2 regions of the Micromonospora sp. DT43 genome follow, and region 2 is predicted to be linked to the other one. Evidence: riboswitches for the same ligand, from Rfam matches in the RefSeq annotation. Region 2 holds a riboswitch; the other holds the start of a gene.

Region 1 (11,044 bases), on a different contig from region 2:
GCCGGGCGGATACTCGCGGTGACCATGGGCGGAGGACGGGGGAAGCGCCGGTGCAGGGCAACAGGCGCGCCGGGCGGCTGCGCGGTTGGCTGCTCGACGGCGGTACGGAGCAGGCCGCGCGGCATCCCGGCCCTCACGGCCGCCCGCCGGCGGATCGGCACCACCCGTGGTGGAAGGTGATGTGCCTGACCGGTGTCGACTACTTCTCGACGCTGGGCTACCAGCCGGGCATCGCGGCGCTCGCCGCCGGGGCGCTGTCGCCGGTGGCGACGCTGGTGCTGGTGCTGGTGACGCTGCTGGGCGCACTGCCGGTGTACCGGCGGGTGGCGGTGGAGAGCCCGCACGGTGAGGGCTCGATCGCGATGCTCGTACGCCTGCTGAGTTACTGGCCGGGCAAGCTGTTCGTGTTGGTGCTGCTCGGCTTCGCGGCCACCGACTTCATCATCACCATCACCCTCTCGGCGGCGGACGCGACGGCCCACATCGACGAGAACCCGTTCTGGCCGAGCGGTCTCAAGGGGCACGAGGTGGCCCTCACGCTGCTGCTGGTGGCGCTGTTGGGCGCGGTGTTCCTCAAGGGATTCGGCGAGGCCATCGGGATCGCGGTCGTCCTGGTCGCGGTCTACCTGGCGTTGAACGCGGTGGTGATCGCCGACGCGCTGTGGCGGGTGGTGACCCACCCGAGCGCGGTCGGGGACTGGACCACCGCGCTGCGCACCGGGCACGGCGATCCCCTGCTGGTGGTCGGGCTGTCCCTGCTGGTGTTCCCGAAGCTGGCGTTGGGCCTGTCCGGTTTCGAGACCGGGGTGGCCGTGATGCCGCACATCCGGGGGGATCGCCAGGACTCGGAGGACCGGCCGTTGGGCCGGATCCGGGGCGCGCGGCGGTTGCTCACCACTGCCGCCGCGACGATGAGCGTCTTCCTGATCACCAGCAGTGTGACCACCACGGTGCTGATCCCGCCGGAGGCGTTCCAGCCCGGCGGTCCGGCGAACGGCCGGGCGCTGGCGTACCTGGCGCACCAGCACCTCGGCGGGGTGTTCGGCACCGTCTACGACCTGTCCACGATCGCGATCCTGTGGTTCGCGGGCGCGTCGGCGATGGCCGGGTTGCTCAATCTCGTACCCCGGTATCTGCCGCGCTACGGCATGGCGCCTGCCTGGGCGCGGGCGGTCCGGCCGCTGGTGCTGGTCTTCACCGCTGTGGCGTTCCTGATCACGGTGGTCTTCTCCGCGAGCGTGGACGCGCAGGGTGGCGCGTACGCCACAGGGGTTCTGGTGTTGATCACCTCGGCGGCGACGGCCGTGACCCTCGCGGCGCGGCGTCGGCGGCAGCGGGGGCGGACGTGGGCGTTCGGCGCCATCGCTCTGATCTTCGTCTACACCACGGTGGCGAACGTCGTGGAACGCCCCGACGGCGTCAAGATCGCCGCCTGTTTCATCGGCGGGATGATCCTGGTGTCGGTGCTGTCCCGGATCATGCGGGCCTACGAGCTGCGGGTCGACCACGTCGAGCTGGACCCGGTCGCCGCCCGGATGATCGACGAACGCGCCACCCGTCGGATCCGCCTCATCGCGCACGAGCCGCAGCGCCGCGACCCGGCCGAGTACCGCGCCAAGCTGGCCCAGACCATGGCGGACAACGACTTCCCCGACGACGGTGACGTCATCTTCGTCGAGGTCCACGTCAGCGACCCGTCGGACTTCGAGACCGATTTGCTGGTGCGCGGCAGCGTGGCGCACGACAGCTTCCCGGTGCTCAGCCTGACCGGCTCCTCGGTGCCCACCGCGCTCGCCGCCCTGCTGCTGGAGATCCGCGACCGGAGCCGGCGGCGCCCGCACATCTACTTCGAGTGGAGCGAGGGTGGCCCGGGTCGCAACATCCTTCGCTACCTGGCGTTCGGGCAGGGCGCGATCGCCTCGGTCACCCGGGAGATCCTGCGACGGCACGAGCCCGACCCGCGCCGCCGGCCGCACGTGCACGCCGGTTGACCTGCCCGTCGAACCGTCGCGTGACGGGTGAGCGTGGTCATAACGGCTGGACGGTCCACCGGGCGGGGCTGCTAGCCTCGGCGCAGGTCATGAGTGCCAGCGCGAAGCCCCGGCTCGCTGGCCGGCAACCCTCCTCCGCGGTGGGGTGCCCCGGGTGAAGACCAGGCACCGGCACGACGTCGGTGCAAGCGTGGCCTGGCACCCAGGTCAGCACCAGACCCGGGAGACCGTATGCGCATCCTCAGTCCCACCCCACCGGCCGGTCGGCTCACGCCGACCCTGACCCGGCGACGGCACGTGGACCTGATGCGAATGTGCAGCGCGGCGTGTACCGCCGCCTGACACGCTAGCCCTCCCCCTCCCCTCCCTCCCCGGGCGCACCACGCCCACCCACCCCGCTGTCGATCATGAAGTTGTTGCCCGCCCGACCGGCGTGTCGCGGCAATAACTTCATGATCGACCGGGTCGACGCACCCTTTTGGAGACACCTGTGCGACTTTCCTTTGGTTTGAGCCGCTTCGTTGCCTTGGGCGCGGGCGCCGTTCTGGCGGCCGCCGGGGTGACCGCTTGCGGTGGCGGCGACTCGTCCGGCGCCGCCGGCAACCCGTACGGCCTTGCGCAGGCGGGCGTGCTGCGCGCCGGCACGCTCACCGACGCTCCGCCGAACGTGTACCTCAAGGACGGTAAGTTCACCGGCTTCGACAACGACCTGCTGACCGCCGTCGCCGGCAAGCTCGGCCTCACTGTCGAGTTCGTCGGCACCGACTTCTCCGCGCTGCTCTCCCAGGTCAACAACCACAAGTTCGACGTGGGCAGCTCCTCGATCACCATCACCGAGGCGCGCAAGAAGACAGTCGACTTCGGCAACGGGTACGACTTCGGCTACTTCGGGCTGGACGTGCCGGCGGGTTCGCCGATCACCGGGTTCGACCAGCTCGCCGGCAAGCGCGTCGTGGTGGTGCAGGGCACCGTCCAGGACGACTACGCCACCGGCAAGCAGCTCGACCCGGTGCGGGTGCCGGACTACAACGGCGCGATCAACCAGCTCAAGGCGGGCACCGCCGACGCGTGGATCGCACCGGCGGAGATCGGCGAGAAGTCGGCAGCCGACAGCAACGGCAAGATCACCGTTGCGGCCAAGCAGCTCAGCCCCGCACCGACCGCGTACGCCGTGGCCAGGGGCAGCGACAAGCTGCGCGAGGCACTGAACAAGGGCCTCGACGAGGTCATCGCCGACGGCACCTGGAGCCGGTTGCAGGCCCAGTACTACCCGGGCCGGCCGATCCCGGCGGACTTCAAGCCAGGCAGCGGCACGGCGTCAGCTGTGCCGTCGGCGTCAGCTGCTTCCTGAACCGGTGACGAGCGAGCGGGGCGGTAGGAGAGGCGACCGATGGATCCGTTGAGCACCCTGTGGGAAACCTTCTTCGACGCCGACGCGATGCGCGAGGCGCTGCCCGAGATGCTTACCGTCGGGCTGCCCAACACGCTGATCCTGGCCGTCTCCGCCGCCCTGCTCGGCACGGTGTTCGGCCTGCTGCTGGCCGTGGCCGGCATCTCCCGCAGTCGGTGGCTGCGCTGGCCGGCCCGCGTCTACACCGACGTGTTCCGGGGGCTGCCGGCCGCGGCGACGATCCTGCTGATCGGCGTCGGGCTGGCACCCTTCGGTATGCGGGTCTGGGGGCCGGACCCGTACCCGCTGGGCATCCTCGCGCTGTCGCTGATCGCGGCGGCGTACATCGGGGAGATCTTCCGCTCCGGCATCCAGTCCGTGGAGGCCGCCCAGTTGGAGGGCGCGCGGGCCCTCGGCTTCTCCTGGGCCGAGGCGATGCGGCTGGTGATCATCCCGCAGGGCATCCGGCGGGTGCTGCCCGCCTGGGTCAACCAGCTCATCGCGCTGATCAAGGACTCCAGCCTGGTCTACTTCCTCGGCCTGGTGGCCAGCCAGCGGGAGCTGTTCCGCATCGGGCAGGACTACGCGGCCACCACCGGCAACGAGTCCGCGTTGCTGCTGGCGGGACTGTTCTACCTGGCGTTGACCGTCCCGCTGACGCACGTCGTGAACGGGATCGACAGGCGACTGCGGCACGGCCGGCCGGCCACCGCGGCCGACGAGGACGAGGACGACGACGCTCCGGCACTGACCGGGGCACCGGAAGGAGATCGGGGATGACCACCCTCGCGACCACCACCTCGGTAAGCCTCCAGGCCCGCGACGTCCACCTCGCCTTCGGGCCGAACCGCGTGCTGCGCGGCGTCGATCTCACAGTGGCGCGCGGCGCGACCGCCTGCGTCATCGGGCCGTCCGGGTCGGGCAAGTCAACTCTGCTGCGTACGCTCAACCGGCTCATCGAGCCCGACCGGGGCGACGTGCTGCTGGACGGACGCAGCGTCCTGCGCGACGACCCGGACGCGCTGCGCCAGCGGATCGGCATGGTCTTCCAGCAGTTCAACCTCTTTCCGCACATGAGCGTGCTGCGCAACGTCACCCTGGCGCTGCGTCGGCTGCGCAAACTCGGCGAGGACGAGGCGACGGCGGTCGCCCGCGCCCAGTTGGAGCTGGTGGGACTCGCCAACAAGGCCGACGCCCGGCCGGCGCAGCTCTCCGGTGGTCAGCAGCAGCGGGTGGCGATCGCCCGGGCGCTGGCGTTGCGGCCCGAGGTGATGCTCTTCGACGAGGCCACCTCGGCGCTCGACCCGGAGCTCGTCAAGGGGGTGCTCGGGGTGATGGCCGACCTGTCCGCCGCCGGAATGACGATGGTGGTGGTCACCCACGAGATGGGCTTCGCCCGGCACGTCGCCGACACCGTCGCCTTCATGGACCGGGGTGTGGTGCTGGAGGCCGGCCCGCCGGACAGGATCTTCGAGGGGGCCGAGCATCCCCGGCTCCGCCGCTTCCTCGCCCAGGTGCTCTGAGACGGGCGCTCAGCCCGCCTGGCGGCGCAGGTGCCCGGCGAACGCCTTCAGGTCGCCGAGCAGCTCCAGGATGGCGTTCCGGTACGCGACCGACGCCCACAGGTGCAACTCCTCGTCGTCCAGCCCGCCGAACGCCAGCGACAGCGCCTTGCGCCGGCGCCTGTCGAGCACCTTGTGCGGGCGGGTGAGCAGGTCGCCCTCGCGGCGCAGCGCCTGGACGTAGGCGGCCACCGCCTCCTGGTAGTGCCGCCCGGCGACCCGTTCCAGCAGGGTGAACTCGAAGACGTTCAGGGCCGCCTCGGAGTCCCAGTACGCGCTGTCACGCACCGGCGCGCTCGCCACGTGCCGGCCCATGGCGTGCCGGGCCTCGTAGAGCAGCAGCACCCCCCTGCCGGTGGTGCTCAGCGGCCGGCGGGGCGTCGGCAGGCGCAGCGTACGCACCGGCGCCGCGGCGGTCAGGTCCACCGCGCCGGCGTACGTCGGCATGCGGTGCGTTCCCGAGGCCGGCTCGGGCAGCAGGCAGGCCCGCTGCTGGTAGGGCAGCGGGCCAGCACCGTGGGGCGCGGCGCGGACCGCTGCCGCGTGCAGCTCGGCCAGGGGCCGGTCGTCCGGGGCCCGGCCCGGCGGCAGGGTGAGCACGAGACCGTTGACGCCGGGCACCGGCACGCCCAGCAGACAGGAGTTGCGCAGGAACGCCCAGGTCGCCGCCGCCTCGCGGATGCCGCTCGCCACCGCCTGCGCGTCGGCCCGCCAGTCCTGGGCGATCCGCAGCCGCTGCTGGAGGTCGGCGGTCGCGGCGCCGTCGTGCGGGTACAACTCACGCACGGCCCGGGGCAGCGACCCGAGGCGCAGCTCCAGCGGGTCGCCGGTGGGCGCGGGCACGGCGTGGCGGGGACAGTCGGCGGCGGAGTGCGGGTCACCGTCGACCGCGTGGCAGTCCCCCAGCCAGCTCGCGCCGGGTGGACCGGCGGGCCGCGCGAACGCCAGGTGGGGCAGCCGCCCGGTGCGCAGCACCGTCTCGTACTGCGGTCGGGCGCGCCCGGCGCGCATGACGTCCAGCGGCAGCATCGGCGCCAGCGCGAGCACCCCCGTGAGGAGGACGCAGTGCGGGCAGGCGTCGCGCACCCGGTAGTGGCGGCGATGGTCCACGCCGGGCTGCTCCCACTGGACACCGACGACCGCGTCGTCGGACGCCATCAGGTAGAGGAACTCGGTGGCGGCGCGCTCCCGGGTGACCGCGACCAGCTCGTCGAGGAACTCGCGCTCGGTGACCACCCGGGGGTCGGCCTCGCTCGCTCCGGTGGCCATGGGCACCCCCTCGCGAACCGAATACATCGACGGATGCCGAACCGGCTCTCACCGTACCCGCCTACGACGTGGCCGAACGTCCCGTGCGGGCGTGCGGCGGTGTCACCAATCCGTCAGGCGCGACCGGGCCGGTCACGGCGGGCGGTCACTCGTTCGGTCCTCGCCCCAGCAGCCGGATCTCCTCGTTGTCCAGGGCGGCCTGGAGCTCCTGGAGCACCAGGTCGTCGATCTCCCGGTTGTCGCGCAGCCGGGTCAACTCCCGCCGCTTGTGGGCGAGGACGCCGAGGCGCAGTCGGCGGTCCAGCCGGCGTTCCTCGGCGGTACGCCCACCGCTCTCGTTGAAGTCCTCCAGGTGCCGCTGGTACTCGGCCTGCAACCGACGGACCGTCTCCCCCTCGACGCCGACCTCGGCGGCGACGCGGGGCAGCGCGTCCAGGCCGGCCTGGGTGGCGCGCTGGCGGGCCTGTCGGGTCTCGTCGACGCGTTCGGGGTCGCCGGTCAGCCCCGCCCAGCGCACCACAAGCGGCAGGGTGGTGCCCTGCACCAGCATGATCAGGACGATCACCAGCGCGGTGACGAAGATGATCAGGTCGCGTTCGGCCACCGGTGTGCCGGTGGCCGTCATCGTCGGGACGGCCAGGGCGGCGGCGAGCGACACGGCGCCCCGGAAACCGGACCAGCCGGCCACGGTCCCCACCCGCCAGCCGGACGCCGACTGGTCCTGGTCCACCATCCGGCGACGCCGCAGCTTCGCCGACTCCGCCGTCAGGTAGACGAACAGCAGCCGGGTGGCGACGACGACCGGGGTGACCACCAGCACGATCGCCAGGGCCCGGCCCGGCGAGGTGCTGGAGATGCCCTTCACCGCCCGGGGGATCTGCGTGCCGAGCAGAACGAACAGCCCACCGTTGATCAGGAACGTGGACAGGTCCCAGAACGCGTACGCCAGCACCCGGGACCGGGCGCGGATCACCCGTGGACCGGCGTACGCCAGCACCAGGCCGGCGACCACGACGGCCAGCACACCGCTGGCGTGCACCGCGTCGGCGAGCAGGAACGCGGCGAACGGCGTCAGCACGCTCAGCGCCCCCTCCCGCAGCGGGTCGTCGAGCCGCTTGCGGATGAGCACCACGACGACGCCCACCAGCAGCCCGGCGACGATTCCGCCGATGCTGGCGCCGACGAACTCCTCACCGATGCCCAGCAGCCCCGGCTTTTCGCTGTGGGTGAGCAGACCCACGGCCACCGCGAAGATCACCAGGGCGCTGCCGTCGTTGATCAGACTCTCCGCGTGCAGGGTGGTGAGCAGCTTCCGGGGCAGGCGCTTGGCCAGGCCGGTGACCGCAGCGGCGTCGGTCGGCGCGAGGACCGCCCCGAGCACCCAGGCGGCCGCCGGGTTCACGCCGAACGCCTGCGCGGTCAGCGACACCGTCACCATGGTGAGCACCACGAGCACCACGGCGAGCAGCCCGATCACCGGCAGGTTGGCCCGGATCTCGCGCAGGCTGATGGTGAGGCTCTCCCGGTAGAGGATCGCGGGCAGGAAGATCAGCAGCACCAGGTCCGGCTCCAGGGTCACCTCGGACAGCGGCGGCACCAGCCCGAGCAGCACCCCGAAGGCGATGAGCAGCACCGGCGGCGCGACCCGGTACCGACCGCCGAGGGTGGTGCCGACCAGGACGGTGACGCCCAGCACCACGATCAGGACGAGCACCTCCACGGCGTACCCCCTCGATCCCCGGCCGACGACGGACGCCGGTGGTTCCATCTGACCGCACCCCGGTTGCCGGTTCCAGGGGAACCGGCAAGTCGCCGGGTAGCCCGAGCGCGGCGGGGGCGTGCGGTGTGGCACGAGAACGGGCACCGGGAGGAAGCGTGAGCAGGGAGAGAAGTGCTACGCAGACCAACCGGGGTTGCCGCTCATGATCGAGTCTGGACGCACGCCGAAGCAGGCTGCCGGAAGTTGATGCTGGCGGTCCCGAGCACTCTGAGGGCACTTCAGTGACCGCGACTGGCACCCTTGTTCACGCGTTCCCCTAACCCTGGCCGGGGTGATGGGCGCAGCCGACCGTCAGTGGCCGGAGGTGACCGTCGGTCACCTCCGTGGGGGCGGATGCGGTCGTCCGCGGTATACCGCACAGTCATATTCATACCTCTGCGGTATACCGCTCAACGGCACATCGACACCGGCGGGCATCCGCAGCGGATGGCCAGCGCCCTCCGCAGCAACCCCGGCCCCGTCTTGAGTTCGGACTTACTCGTCTAGATGAACAACGCGCCCGACGGCGCTCAGGTCGGGTCGTCGGCGCGGGCGCGCGCGATGAGCAGGCGGGCGGTACGGCGGTGCACGGCGGCTTCCTCGTGGCAGTTCAGGGCGGCAGCCAGGTCGGCGAGGTGTCCGGCCACCGGGCCGACGGTGAGCACCCCGCTGCCGGCGGCCAGTTCGGCGGCGGCCGGCCGGAGCGCGGCGGCGACGCGCTCCATGGTGGGCCTGTCGCCGACGGCGAGGGCGGCCCGCGCGGTGAGGCACAGTCGCACCTCCCGCAGCAGGTCGTGCGGCCCGTCCGGGAGGACCCGCAGGGCCGCTCGGGCGGCGTCGCGGTGGCCGTCCGCGGCGAGCAGCAGGGGTCGGACCCACGGCTCGTACGGCCCCCAGTCCAGGCTCGCCCAGTCCTCGTCGTCCGGCCCGGGGATCGGCCGGTCGTCGTAAGCCGGCCGATCGTCGGCCGCGTCGGCCAGGCGCAGGCCGAGCAGCGCCAGCGGCAGCAGTCCGTGAGCCAGACCCGGCATGGCGTCGGCGGGGAGGCGTTGCGCGGCTGCCCGGTATTCGCTCGCCGCCGCCTCCCGGTCGCCGTCCAACGCCCGGCGCAGGGCGGCGTACCAGCCGGTGAAGACCCCGACCAGCGGTAACTCGTACCGCTGTGCGAGGCGGTCGGCGGCGCGGGCGTGCCCGTCCGCGCCGGCCCGGTCGGCTCGCGCGCAGCACGACTGCACCAGGATGAGGTGACCCAGCACCTCGAAGGTCACCAGCTGGCGTGCGGCGGCCAGGTCGACAAGCTCCGCGCCGATCCGGGCCCGCTCGGCGGCCAGCCCGACACGGTGGAAGGCGTGCATGAAGCGCGCGTTCAGCGCGAAGGCCAGCAACCCGGGGTCGGCGACGGTCCGGGCGATCCGCTCGGCCTCGGCGGCGGCCCGGCGGCCACGGTCGTCGGAGGTGCCGCGCAGCTCCAGCGCGAGCGTGCTCAACAGCCGGCTGCGCTGCGCCGAGCCGGTCGGCCCGAGGCCGGTCAGGGCGTGCTCGGCGGCGCGGACGATCCGCTCGGAGAGCCTGTCGTCGTCATTGCGGGTCCAGATCGCTGGCACGTCGAACCCGGCCAGCACCTCCGCTGTCAGCCGGGGGTCCCCGACCGCCTCGGCGTCGGCGATGGCCTCGGCGCGGTACCCGCGCGCCTGCGCCAACCGGCCGGTCACCGCCAGAGCGCGCCCCAGACCGAGGACCGCGCTCAACCGCTCACGCCGCTCGGTCCCCCCGGCCCGGTCGTACGCGTCGACGACCTGAGCCCACAGCCGGGCCGACTCGTGCGGGTTGCCGTCGCGTTCGGCCTGTTCCGCGGCGGTACGTGCGTAGCCCGCGGCCCGGAGGGCGGCGGCCGATCCGCCGGCGCGCAGCAGGTGGTGGGCCACGGTGGCGGGGTCGACGGGCTGACGCCGCTGCAACGCCTCGGCCACGGCAGCGTGCCAGGCCGCGCGCCGCGCCGCGGACAGATCCGCGTAGAGCGTGTCGCGGACCAGGATGTGGGTGAACCGCAGTCGCCCGTCGGCTTCCGCCTCGGTCAGGAACCCGACCTGCAACGCGCGGTCCACGGCGTCCAACAGCGCCGCCGGGTCGCCGGTCAGCGCGCCGAGCACGTCTGGGTCGACGTCCCGGCCGAGCACCGCCGCCTGCCGCAGCACGGTACGGGTCGGCGAGGGCAGTTGCGCGAGTCGGTGCCGGATGACGTCGCGCACCCCGGGCGGCACCGCCGCCAGCGCCGCGTCGCCCGCGCCGGCGTACAACTGGACCAACTCCCGGACGAAGAACGGGTTGCCGCCGCTGCGGTGGTGGATCAGACCGACGGTCGGCGGGTCCAGCTCCGTTCCGGCGAGGGCGCGGGCCAGTTCGCCTGTCGCCTCGGAGGACAGGCCGCCGAGATAGACGCGTACCGGTTCGAGCCCGGCGGCGCGGGCCAGGGCGGCGGTCAGCTCCGGGCTGATCTCGGTGGCCCGGTAGGTGCCCAGGACCAGGATCGGCCCGGTGGCCTGCTGCGGCCCGGTGAGCAGGGCGGTGAGCAGATCCAGTGTGTCGCCGTCGGCGCGGTGCAGGTCGTCCAGGACCAGCAGGAGGGGTGCCCGGTCGGCGACCGCGGAGACCAGCGACGCCACCGCGCGGTGCCGACGGAAGCGGGCCACGGCGGGATCGGCCGCGCCGCCGGTCCCGGCCGTTCCGCCGCCGTCCAGCGGGTCGCCGGACCCGGCAGGCCCGCCCGACCCCGCCGGCTCGGTGAGCGTGTCGGTGATCTGGGTCCACGGCCAGGCGGGTGGGGCGCCCTCGTACTCGGGGCTGCGGCCCCAGGCCGTGGCCCAGCCCTCGGCGGCGAGCTGCCGGGTCAGCGCCTCGGCCAGGGCGGTCTTGCCGGCACCCGGATCCCCACTGAGCAGGGCGAGCGCGGGCCGACCGGAGCCGGTGACGGCCTGGCCGGCGTGCCGCAGCCGCTCCAGCTCCGCGTCCCGCCCGACGAACGGCCGCTGCCGTTCCCGCTCCGCGTCCCGCCCGACGAACGGCCGCTGCCGCT
Region 2 (11,044 bases):
ACGACCTCTCCACGACCGCCCAGCGGCTCCTCGAAGAGGCCGACCACGACGTGGCCTGGGTGGAGAAGAACGACAGCGGCAGCCGGCGTGCCCTCGTGGTCGCGCCCCTGTCGGTGGCCGGCACCCTCGCCACCCACCTGTACGACGAACGCACGGTGGTCGCCACCTCGGCCACCCTGGCGCTCGGCGGCCGGTTCGACACGGTGGCCCGCGCCCTCGGCCTGGACGCGCCGCCACCCGCGCCGCCGTCCCCGGCCGCCGCCGCGCAGGCCGCCCGCACCGCCCCGGGCCGCCCGGTCGCCGAGGCGCCCGGCCGCCGGCTCGCCGGCGACACCAACCCGGGGTCCGTCGTGCCGGCGACCGAGGGGCCGGGCTGGCGCTCGCTGGACGTGGGCTCCCCGTTCGACTACGCCCGGCAGGGCATCCTGTACGTCGCCGCGCACCTCCCCCGGCCCAGCGTCTCCGGGCTGCCCGACCCGGCCGGCGAGGAGCTGCTCGGGCTCGTCGAGGCGCTCGGTGGTCGTACTCTCGGGCTCTTCTCCTCCCGGCGGGCCGCGCAGCAGGCGGCGGAGCTGCTGCGCGCGCGGACCGACCTGCCGGTGTTGCTCCAGGGCGAGGAGGCGCTGCCACTGCTGGTCCGCCGTTTCCGCGAGGAGCGGTCGAGCTGCCTGTTCGGGGTGATGTCGCTCTGGCAGGGGGTGGACGTGCCGGGCGACGCCTGTCAGCTCGTGGTCATCGACAGGCTGCCCTTCCCCCGGCCGGACGAACCCCTCGCGGCGGCGCGCGCCGCGGCCGTGGACGCGGGCGGCGGCTCCGGCTTCGCCGCGGTCAGCGTGCCGATCGCGGCGGTCCGGCTGGCGCAGGGCGTGGGGCGGCTGATCCGGGCCACCGGCGACAAGGGAGTCGTCGCGGTGCTCGACTCACGGCTGGAGACGGCCCGCGGCTACGGGCCGTTCCTACGCCGCTCGCTGCCGCCCTTCTGGTACACGACACGCCCCGAGGTCGCCCGGGGCGCCCTGCAACGCCTCGCCACCACCTGACCGCGCGGGTCAGGGGGCCTGCGAGGCGACGACCACGGCGTCGGGTGGAGTGTCCGGGACCGCACGGGCGGCCAGTCGGCGTATGGCGGTGTTCAACACCGCGATCAGCGGCACCGAGACCAGCGCGCCCGTGATGCCCGCGAGCACCACGCCGGCCGCGATCCCGATGATCACCCCGAGCGGGTGGATGGCCACCGCCCGGCCCATGATGAGGGGCTGGAGGATGTGCCCCTCGACCTGCTGCACGACGATCACCGCGCCCAGGATGATCAACGCGGTGACCGGGCCGCTGTCGACGAGTGCCACAAGCACCGCCACGCCGCCGGAGAGCGCCGCGCCGACGATCGGGATGAACGCACCGAGGAACACCAGCGCGGCCAGCGGGAACGCGAACGGGATCTTGAAGACGACCAGGGCGATGCCGATGCCGACGGCGTCGATGAAGGCGACAAGCACCGTCGCCCGGACGTAGGCGCCCAGCGTGTGCCAGGAGGCGCGGCCGGCGTCGTCGACCTTCCACCGGGCGGCCACCGGCAGCAGTCGGACCAGGAAGCGCCAGATCCGGGCGCCGTCGCGCAGGAAGAAGAACGTCGCGAAGAGCACCAGCAGAGTGCCGGTCAGCACCTCCGCCAGCGTCGCGGCCGTGCTCAGCGCGCCGCTGGTGAACCGCGAGGTGTTGTCGTTGATCCAGGCCTGCGCCTCGTCGATGTAGCGGTCGAGCTGGGTGTCGGAGAGGTGCAGCGGGCCGGTCTTGAGCCAGTCCTGGATCTGCCGGACACCCTGCGACGACTTCTCGCTCAGCTCCGGCACGCCCTGGATGAACTCGTTGACGACGAGGGTCAGCGTGCCGATGACACCCACCAGGCCGCCGACCAGCACCACTGCCGTCGCCAACGACCGGGGCAGTCGGGCCCGCAGCAGCCAGCCCACCGCCGGCGCGAGCAGCGCCGAGAGCAGCAGCGCGATGGCCAGCGGGATGATCACGATGCTGATCGTGCCGACGATCCGGAGCAGCGCCCAGGCCACCACGCCGATCACGATCAGCCGCCAGCACCACGCGGCGGCGATCCGCAGCCCGTGCGGCACGTCCGCGTCGTCCCGGCTGGAAGTCGAGGTGTGCAGGTCCGCCTGGGATTCGGCACCGACGACAGTGGCGCTCGGCGGGGCGATCGGCCCCGGAACGGCGGGCGAGGCCAGGCCCAGGGGCTCCGGCGCGTCGCTCGGTGTCTCCTCGGCTGCGCGAACCGACTCCTGTCCTGACCGGTAGGCGCGGCGCAGCCGCCCGCGTACCCGCTCGAAGCGGCTCAAGCGCACCTCCTGGCAGAAGAGTCGTCGGCCCACGGCGACAGGTCGGACAGCATACGTCCGTTCCCGACACCGTAGGGCAGTTCCGCCACACAATGCCCAGACCACCCCGGGCGTAACCACCGGCGGACGGCCGTCGGCGACACGGTAGCGTCTGCCCCGTGACCGCCGACCAGGATTTCGACTCCGGCCTGCCGATCCGCCTGCTGCACGACCGCGTGCTGGTACGGATGGACGGCAGCGAGGGCGAGCGCCGCTCCTCCGCGGGCATCGTCATCCCGGCGACGGCCCAGGTCGGCAAGCGCCTCGCGTGGGCCACCGCCGTCGGCGTGGGGCCGAACGTCCGTGCCATCGTCTCCGGCGACCGGGTGCTCTTCGACCCGGACGACCGTTCCGAGGTCGAACTGCACGGCCGCGGGTACGTGCTGCTGCGGGAGCGCGACGTGCACGCCGTGGCCGCCGAACGGGTCGACAACGACTCCACAGGCCTCTATCTCTGACCCACCTCCCCCGGCTCCGACACACTCGGCGGGCGCCGTCGCGCCGTTTGCCAGCCCGTGGCGCGGGAAGCCAGCCGGCGACCGTGGCCCTGGGGAGGGACGATGCCGGTATTCGTGAAGAAGCTGCTCACCTGGGGAAGCGTCGCGTTCCTGATCTACTTCGTGGCGTTCCGGCCGGACGGCGCCGCGCAGATGTTCAAGGCGATCGGGGCGGCGCTGATGGCGATGTTCCAGGGCCTCGGCGACTTCCTCACCACCCTGATGACCTGAGCACCGCCGACCGCCGTCAGGAGTGGCCGGGCGGCCAGGGCGCCGCGGGGCGCAGGCCGGGCCAGCCGGGCGGCGCGTAACCCACGGGGGGCGGCGGCGGGGCCAGCACCACCGGAATCGGCACCACCGGCTCGTCGGGCGCGGCGACCGGCCGAGACGTACCGTCCGGGAAGCGCAGGTGGTATTGACTACCGTCCCAGACGCCTACCGGCGCCTGCGGGTCACGCCCCACGAAGAACGACCGGTGCGCGGTGATCGCCTCCAGCAGTTGCCGTTCCTCGGCGACCGCCCGCTCCCGGTCGGCCGGCTTACGGTCCAGACCACGCAGCGTCCCGTCGCGCAGCAGGGCCAGCCGCGTCGCGGCGAGCTGATATCCGCGCATCGCCCGTACCCCCGCGTCGCCGGCGACCCGGCGTGCCCAGCTGCGGGCCGCGTGCCGGCGGCCGAGGCTGCTCAGCGCGGCCACCTCGGGCGGGCTCAACCAGCCGGCACGCACGTAGTCGGGCAGTGTCCGCTCGGTGAGCCGCCCCTCCCAGGCGCGCAGCCACAGCGCCAGCCCGACCGTGCCGAAGAACACGGGCACCATCAGGCCGAGGAAGCCGTACAGCATGATCACCGCTTCGCCGGTGGCCTGGGTCAACGTCGGCAGCAGGTTCCACGTGCCGTGCAGCATCATCGCCAGCAGCAGGCCGGCGATGGGGGCGAGCACGCGGACCCGCCGGTCGGCCGACCGTGAGGCGACACCGAGCCCCACACCCGTCATCGAGGTGAAGAGCGGATGGGCGAACCCGAACAGGAGGATCCGCACGATGAAGATGGCGATCACCTGCTGGGCGCCGGTCGCCGGGCCGTACCTGTCGGCGCCTGTCGCGTAGCCGTACCCGCCCAGGTAGAGGATGTTCTCCACCATGGCGAAACCGACCGCGGAGAGCCCGCAGTAGACCAGACCGTCGGTGATCCCGGACCACTCCCGACGCCTGAACACCAGCAGCAGGATCGGGCCGAGGGCCTTGGTCAGCTCCTCGATGAACGGCGCCACCAGCACCCCGGTGAGCGCGGACGGCAGCCCCCAGTCGGCGAACCGCCCGGCGGCGAACTCGTTCACGTTGAGGGAGGCGGCGGTGGCGACGAACGCGCCCCAGGCGAAGCAGAAGATCAGGTACTTCAGCGGTTCCGGCTCGTAGCGGTCGAGCCACAGGAAGCAGGCGATCAGCACCGGCACTGGCAGGATCGCAGCGACCACCCCGACCAGCAGGGCCTGCACACCGAGCGAGTGGCCGAGCGTGAAGACCATGAAGACCGCGCACGAGGCGATGAGCAGCACCACCCCGGCCAGCACCAGGAACCGCAGCCAGTTCAGTCGGCGCGGCGGCATCCGGGGCGCCGCGACGACAGCCGGATCGGCGGGCGCGGGCGGCGACGACGGCAGGGGTGCACCGGGCGGGGTGTCGGCCATGCGGTCAGCGTAGCCATCCCCCGCCGGCTGGTCCGGTCGCATCCACAGCCGCTATGCTGCGGGCAGGTCACGAGTGCCAGCGTTCAGCCCCGGCTTGCTGGCCGGCAACCCTCGTCGAGTTCGCGGTGGGGTGCCCCGGGTGATGACCGGGCCCAGCCCGATCGGCATGCTGGGCAAGCGCGGACCCCGTCCCGACACCACACCCGGGGTCCCTGACCCCGGAGGTTCCGGCGTGTCCGTCACCCTCGTACCCTCGCTGCCCGCCCTGCCCACCGTCGCGTCCGCACCGTCGGGCGCGCTCGACGTGCTCGGCGTACCCGGCGAGATCAACCTCGACTACGCGGCCACCGCGCCGTGCGCGCGGGCCGCGGCCGACGCGGTGACCGAACTGCTCCCCTGGTACGCCAGCGTGCACCGTGGCGCGGGAGCGCTGTCGCGGCGCTGCACGCTTGCCTACGAGCGGGCCCGGCAGACGGTCGGCGACTTCTTCGGTGCCCGCGCCGACGACCACGTGATCTTCACGCGGAACACCACCGACGCCCTCAACCTGCTGGCCCGGTCGCTGCCCGCCGGCACGGCAGTCGTCACCTTCGCGGGCGAGCACCACGCCAACCTGCTGCCCTGGCCACGCGGCTCGGTGCGCCTGCCGGTGCCCGCCGACCCCGCCGGGGCGGTACGCGCTCTCGCCGCCGCCCTCACCGAACTGCGCCGCGACAGCAATCCCGCGCTGCCGGTGCTCGTCGCGGTGACCGGGGCCAGCAACGTGACAGGCGAGCTGTGGCCGATCGCCGAGCTGGCCCGGGTGGCCCACCGGCACGGCGCGCGGATCGCACTCGACGCCGCGCAACTCGCCCCGCACGCGCCCGTCGACATGCACACGCTCGACGTGGACTACCTGGCCGTCTCCGGCCACAAGCTGTACGCCCCGTTCGGCGCTGGTGTGCTCATCGGCCGCGCGGACTGGCTGGACGCCGCCACGCCGTACCTGGCCGGTGGCGGCGCCACCAGCCACGTCGGGCCGGCCACCCACGACGTGACCTGGGCGAGCGGCCCGGCCCGACACGAGGGTGGCACCCCGAACCTGCTGGGCGCGGTGGCGCTGGCGGCGGTGTGCGCGGCGCTGGCCGACGCCGACCGGGTCGCGCTGGCCGCCCGCGAGCAGGCGTTGCTGGCCCGGCTGCGCGCCGGCCTCGCCGCCCTGCCGCACGTGGTGGAGCTGCGCACCTTCGGCCCCGACGCGCCCCGGGTCGGCATCGTCTCGTTCGTGGTGGCCGGCTGGGACTCCGCCGCGGTGGCCGCCCGGCTGGCCACGGAGCACCGGATCGGCGTACGGGATGGGCTGTTCTGCGCCCACCCGCTGGCCCGGCGGCTGCTCGGCGAGGCTGGCGGGCGTACCGGCCGGCGGGATCTTCCGCCGACCGCGTTGCGCGCCAGCATCGGTCTGGGCAGCACCGCCGCCCAGGTCGACCGGCTGCTCGCCGCGCTCGCCGAACTGGGCTGAGCTGTGGGCTGGGCCTGACCGTCCGCGCTCAGCCGACGGGCGGGGCGGTGGGTGGTTTCGGCGCCTCGCCCGGCTCGGCCGGTTCGCCGACCGGCCGCTCCTGCTCCCCGAAGGACGTCCGGATCCACCGGTTCGCCTCCTCCTGCTCGACGCCGGAGGCCACCAGCAGGTCACTCGCCGTGGTCCGGATCTGGGCGATCACGACACTGCCGGAGAAGCCGACCCCGGCCCCGTACGCCCGGCCGGCCTCACTGACGGCCCGCAGCGACCGCTCCCGCGCCTTCTGCGGCTCCTCGCCGGCCGCGAACTCGTGTTTGAGCAGGCGGACCGACTCGGCGAGGTGACCGATCGAGTCCGGCATCGTGTCCGGTACCGGCTCGTCGTCCTCGATCAGGGTGACGGACCGGCGGATCAGCGTGCCGCTGTTGCGCATCGCGCGGTCGATCGGGTCGGCTGCCTCCGCGTAGTGGATCAGCTCGCCCCGGCGGTGCCAGCGGGCCGGCGACAGGGTCGCCGTCTCCTTCGCGCCCTCGATCGCCTCGGACAGGGTGGCCAGCTCGTCCTTGTTGTTGCGCAACCGCTCCAGCGCCCGTTGGATGGCGGCCCGGTCCCGGCCGCGCAGCCCGTCGGCGGTGGCGTCGAGCTGGGCGGCGAGCAGATCCAGCGCCGGTCGCGCGGCCCGGTTGATCACCCGGAGCGGATTCAGTGGCAGCAGCACCGCCGTCACGAGCAACGCGACGCCACCGCCGAGGAAGGCGTCGACGAAGCGGGGGATCTCCAGGTTCTGGGTGGACGGGCTCAACGTCACGATCAGCACCGCCGTGGCCGCCGCCTGGATGACGATGGCGACGCTCGCACCGGCGAAGATGGTGAGCAGGATCGCCACAGTGACCACCAGCCCGAGCTGCCACGCGCCGGTGCCGAGCAGGTAGATGAGGAAGTCGCCGACGGCCACCCCGACGCCCACGCCGATGATCAGCTCCATGGTGCGGCGGAACCGCTGCCCGACCGACGCGGCCAACGTGCCCACCGCGGAGATCGGCGCGAAGACCGGCTGCGGGTTACCCAGCACCTTGTGCGAGATGAGGTACGCCAACCCGGCCGCCAACCCGGCCTGAACTGCCAGCCCACCCGCCATCCGTACCCGGTGCAGCCGGTCGTGCAGGGTGGCACGGCCACGGTGCCGCAGCTGCTCGGTGGCCTCCGCGATGCGCGCCCCGTCGACGTCCACCAGACCTTCGCGCAACGGGGCACGACGCACCACCGGAGGTTTTCTGTCCCGGGCCACCGCCATGGGCGCGACTACCCGTGGCGGGCGCGCTGAATCCTCCCGCCCGCGTGGTGCCCGCATGCGGCAGACTCGGGCGGTGGCCGATCTGCTGGACCGGTGGCGGGCGACGGCCCGCGGTGCCGGGGCGAAACCCGACGAGCGCTGCACCCGAGCCGGGGAGGAACTGCTCGCCCGGTGGCGGGAGCCACACCGGCAGTACCACACGGTGGCGCACCTGAGCGTCGTCCTCGACGTGGTGGACCGGCATGCCGCACTGGCCGACAGGCCGGACCTGGTCCGGTTGGCCGCCTGGTGTCACGACGCGATCTACGATCCCCACGCCCCGGGCGACACCAACGAACGGGACAGCGCCGCGCTGGCCGGACGCCTGCTCACCGGGCTCGGGGTGCCGGCGACGGCGGTGGCCGAGGTGCGCCGGCTCGTCCTGCTCACCGCCGGGCACGCGGTGGCGCCCGGCGACGCCGACGGCGCCCTGCTCTGCGACGCGGACCTCGCCGTGCTGGCCGGGCCGCCGCCCGCCTACGACCGCTACGCGGCGGCGATCAGGCGGGAGTACGCGCACGTGCCCGAGCCGGCCTTCCGGACCGGACGGGCTGCCGTGCTCACCGGGCTGCTGGCGTTGCCCGCGCTGTTCCGGCTGCCGCCGCTGGCCGCCAGGTGGGAGCAGCCGGCCCGGGACAACCTGCGCCGTGAGCTGGCCGCACTCACCGGGCCGCCGACGATCCCGGGTTGACCAGGTGCTTCGGTCGACGCAGTCCGGCGTCCCGGAGCAACCGGACCAGTTCCCGGCTCGGCACCACCCGGGCTCCGAGCCACACCGCCGCCGCGAACCGGTCGGCCGGGATGTCGTAGTGGTCCCGGTCGAAGCCGCGCCGGGGTGCGCCAAGCGCCTCGGCGAAGGCGTGCAACTCGGCGTAGGAGACGTCGCTGATCAGGTGCGACCAGAGTCGACCGCGCCACGGCCAGGCTGGCCGGTCCAGGTAGAGCATGGTGCCCAAGCTAGCCCGCGTTGATGATCGGTGGTCGGCGACCTAGCCTCGGCGGCATGGCCCCCACCGGACTCCTCGACGACCTGCGCGCCGCCCTGGGCGAGAACGCCGTGCTCACCGACCCGGACCTGCTGCGCGTGCACCAGCGCGACGAGGCCGACCTCTGCGCCGCCGGCGTACCCCTCGTGGTGACCCGCCCGCGTACCACCGAGCAGGTGGTGGCGGTGGTGCGGGCGGCGGCGCGGCACGGCGTACCGCTGGTGCCGCAGGGCGCGCGGACCGGGCTGGCCGGCGCGGCGAACGCGGTGGACGGCGCGGTGGTGCTCAGCACCGTCGCGATGGACGAGATCCGGGAGATCGACCCGGTGAGCCGGATCGCGGTGGTCCAGCCCGGCGTGGTCAACGCCGCGCTCGCCGCGGCGGTCGCCAGAAAGGGCCTCTGGTACCCGCCGGATCCCGGCTCCTGGGATTCGTCCACGATCGGCGGCAACGTGGCCACCAACGCCGGCGGCATGTGCTGCGTGAAGTACGGCGTGACCACCGAGTACGTGCTCGGCCTGGAGGTGGTGCTCGCCTCCGGCGAGGTGCTGCGCACCGGGCGGCGGACCGCCAAGGGGGTGGCCGGCTACGACCTGACGCGACTCTTCGTCGGCTCGGAGGGCACCCTCGGCGTGATCACCGAGGTGACGGTGGCGCTGCGGCCCGCCCCGGCCGACTCGCTGACCCTGGTGGCGGTCTTCGGCTCCACTGCGGCGGCCGGCGCTGCGGTGGCCCAGATCGCCGCGCGGGGCCTCACGCCCAGCCTGCTGGAACTGCTGGACCAGACCCACCTGCGGGCGATCGAGGCGTACCAGCCGATGGGGCTGCGGACCGACGCACAGGCCCTGTTGCTGGCCGCCGCCGACACCGGCAGCCGGGCCGGCGAGGACCTGGCCGCCCTGGCCGAGGTGTGCGAGGCGGCCGGCGCCGAGGAGGTCTACGCGGCCACCGACGCGGTGGAGGCGGCGGCGTTGTTGCAGGCTCGCCGGCTCGCCCATCCGGCGATGGAGAAGTTCGCCGCCGACACCCACCCGGACGGCAGCGGCGGCCTGGTGATCGACGACGTGGCGGTGCCTCGGGGCGCGCTCGCCGCACTGCTGGACGGGGTGGCCCGGATCGCGGCGGACTGCGACGTGCCGATCGGCGTGGTGGGCCACGCCGGGGACGGCAACATGCACCCGAACATCGTCGTCGACAGGGCCGACCCGGCCAGCGTGGAGCGGGGCCGGCGGGCGTTCGACGAGATCATGCGTCTCGGCCTGGACCTGGGCGGCACCTGCACCGGCGAGCACGGCGTGGGGCTGCTCAAACGGGACTGGCTGGCGCGGGAGATCGGCCCGGTCGGCGTACGCGTGCACCAGGCCATCAAGGCGGCGCTGGACCCGGCCGGCCTGCTCAACCCCGGCAAGGTGCTCTGATCGGGGTCAGCCCTTGACCTCGGCCGGGGTGGCCTGGGTGAGCAGCAGCAGGATCTCCCCCGCCACCGTCGGGCGTTCCTCACCCGGGCAGTCCTGCGAGGTGACCAGCCCGGACGAGGTGAGCAGGCTGGACGTCAGCGCGTCGATGCAGGTCGTCCGGTACCGCCGGACCTGGTCGGTCTCCTCGGTGAGCCGGGGGTCGGCGAGCAGCACCTGGAGGCGTTCGGTCTGCTCCGGAGCCAGCCGGCCCCGGGAGGTGACCCCGTCGCCGGCACAGTCGAGGCACTGCCAGGAGCCGTCCCGCTCGACGCTCAACGTCCGCAGCGGGGCGTCGGCACCGAGCCGTTGGATGAGGCTGACCTGGCCCTTGGCGACCGTCGTCGGGATCTCGGGTGTCGATCCCCCGGCTGCCGAGCCGGCCGGCGGTGGGGCGACGGGCGTGTCGGCGTCATCGCGGCCGAACAGGGAGCACCCGGCCAGGGCGGCGGCGAGCACCACGGCGAGAAGGGGTGTGACCAGACGGGGGCGCGCGCGGTACAGCACGCGCGGAAACCTACCCCACCGTAGGTAGCGTTAGAAACCACCATCCGGGCCGGTATCTATAGTTACCACTCGGTAACGTCGCTTTTCGGTCATCTCGCCGTCGGGCGCAGCTCAGCCTGGTCGTCGTCACCGCGGTCCGCCGCGTAACCCCGTACGTCCGGCGCGCCGAGCCGGGCCGCGTCCGCCCCCGCGTCGTCCGGCATCAGCTGGGACTGCCGCTCCGCCTCCACCCGTGCGCGGTAGTGCTCGACCTCGCGGGCGCTCCTCGCCGCGTCCCACCCGAGCACCCCACCCATCAGCTCGGCGGTGTGCTCGGCCGACTCCAGGCCACGGTGGCTGGTCTCGAACGAGATCCGGGTCCGTCGGGTCAGCACGTCCTCCAGGTGCAGCGCGCCCTCGGCCCGCGCCGCGTAGGTGACCTCCGCCGCCAGGTACTCCGGAGCGCCGGCCAGCGGCGACGCCAGCAGCGGATCGGCGTCGATGAGCGCCAGCAGGTCGAGCGCGAGGGTGCCGTACCGCTCCAGCAGGTGCTCCACCACGCCCACCGGCACGCCGTGTCGGCGGGCCAGGTCGGCCCGGTCCCGCCACATCGCCGGGTAGCCGTCGGCGCCGAGCAGCGGCAGATCGGCGGTACGCGACGCGCGGCCGCCACCCAACCGGCGTACGGCCCTGTCGACCACGTCGGACGCCAT

What was found. A riboswitch is a leader RNA that binds a small molecule or an ion and turns the genes downstream of it on or off. The one in region 2 is predicted to bind S-adenosylmethionine.
Region 1: it holds a riboswitch for S-adenosylmethionine, as region 2 does, so the genes downstream of both, ACLQ26_RS06120 (ABC transporter substrate-binding protein) here and ACLQ26_RS12845 (aminotransferase class V-fold PLP-dependent enzyme) in region 2, are expected to answer to the same signal.

The regions. Positions count from the first base shown of each region.
Region 1 covers NZ_JBNCKR010000002.1:445,688-456,731, forward strand. The annotation lists gene ACLQ26_RS06115 (amino acid transporter) at 51-1,991, shown strand; SAM riboswitch class IV at 2,077-2,188, shown strand; gene ACLQ26_RS06120 (ABC transporter substrate-binding protein) at 2,500-3,342, shown strand; gene ACLQ26_RS06125 (amino acid ABC transporter permease) at 3,382-4,161, shown strand; gene ACLQ26_RS06130 (amino acid ABC transporter ATP-binding protein) at 4,158-4,904, shown strand; gene ACLQ26_RS06135 (hypothetical protein) at 4,914-6,212, opposite strand; gene ACLQ26_RS06140 (Na+/H+ antiporter) at 6,358-7,980, opposite strand; gene ACLQ26_RS06145 (BTAD domain-containing putative transcriptional regulator) at 8,502-11,044, opposite strand, start outside.
Region 2 covers NZ_JBNCKR010000004.1:279,612-290,655, reverse strand. The annotation lists gene ACLQ26_RS12870 (ATP-dependent DNA helicase) at 1-1,040, shown strand, start outside; gene ACLQ26_RS12865 (AI-2E family transporter) at 1,050-2,348, opposite strand; gene ACLQ26_RS12860 (GroES family chaperonin) at 2,507-2,845, shown strand; gene ACLQ26_RS12855 (hypothetical protein) at 2,948-3,115, shown strand; gene ACLQ26_RS12850 (PrsW family intramembrane metalloprotease) at 3,132-4,613, opposite strand; SAM riboswitch class IV at 4,637-4,757, shown strand; gene ACLQ26_RS12845 (aminotransferase class V-fold PLP-dependent enzyme) at 4,804-6,072, shown strand; gene ACLQ26_RS12840 (FUSC family protein) at 6,101-7,303, opposite strand; gene ACLQ26_RS12835 (HD domain-containing protein) at 7,422-8,096, shown strand; gene ACLQ26_RS12830 (DUF4031 domain-containing protein) at 8,068-8,352, opposite strand; gene ACLQ26_RS12825 (FAD-binding oxidoreductase) at 8,409-9,809, shown strand; gene ACLQ26_RS12820 (hypothetical protein) at 9,816-10,352, opposite strand; gene ACLQ26_RS12815 (glycerol-3-phosphate dehydrogenase/oxidase) at 10,442-11,044, opposite strand, start outside.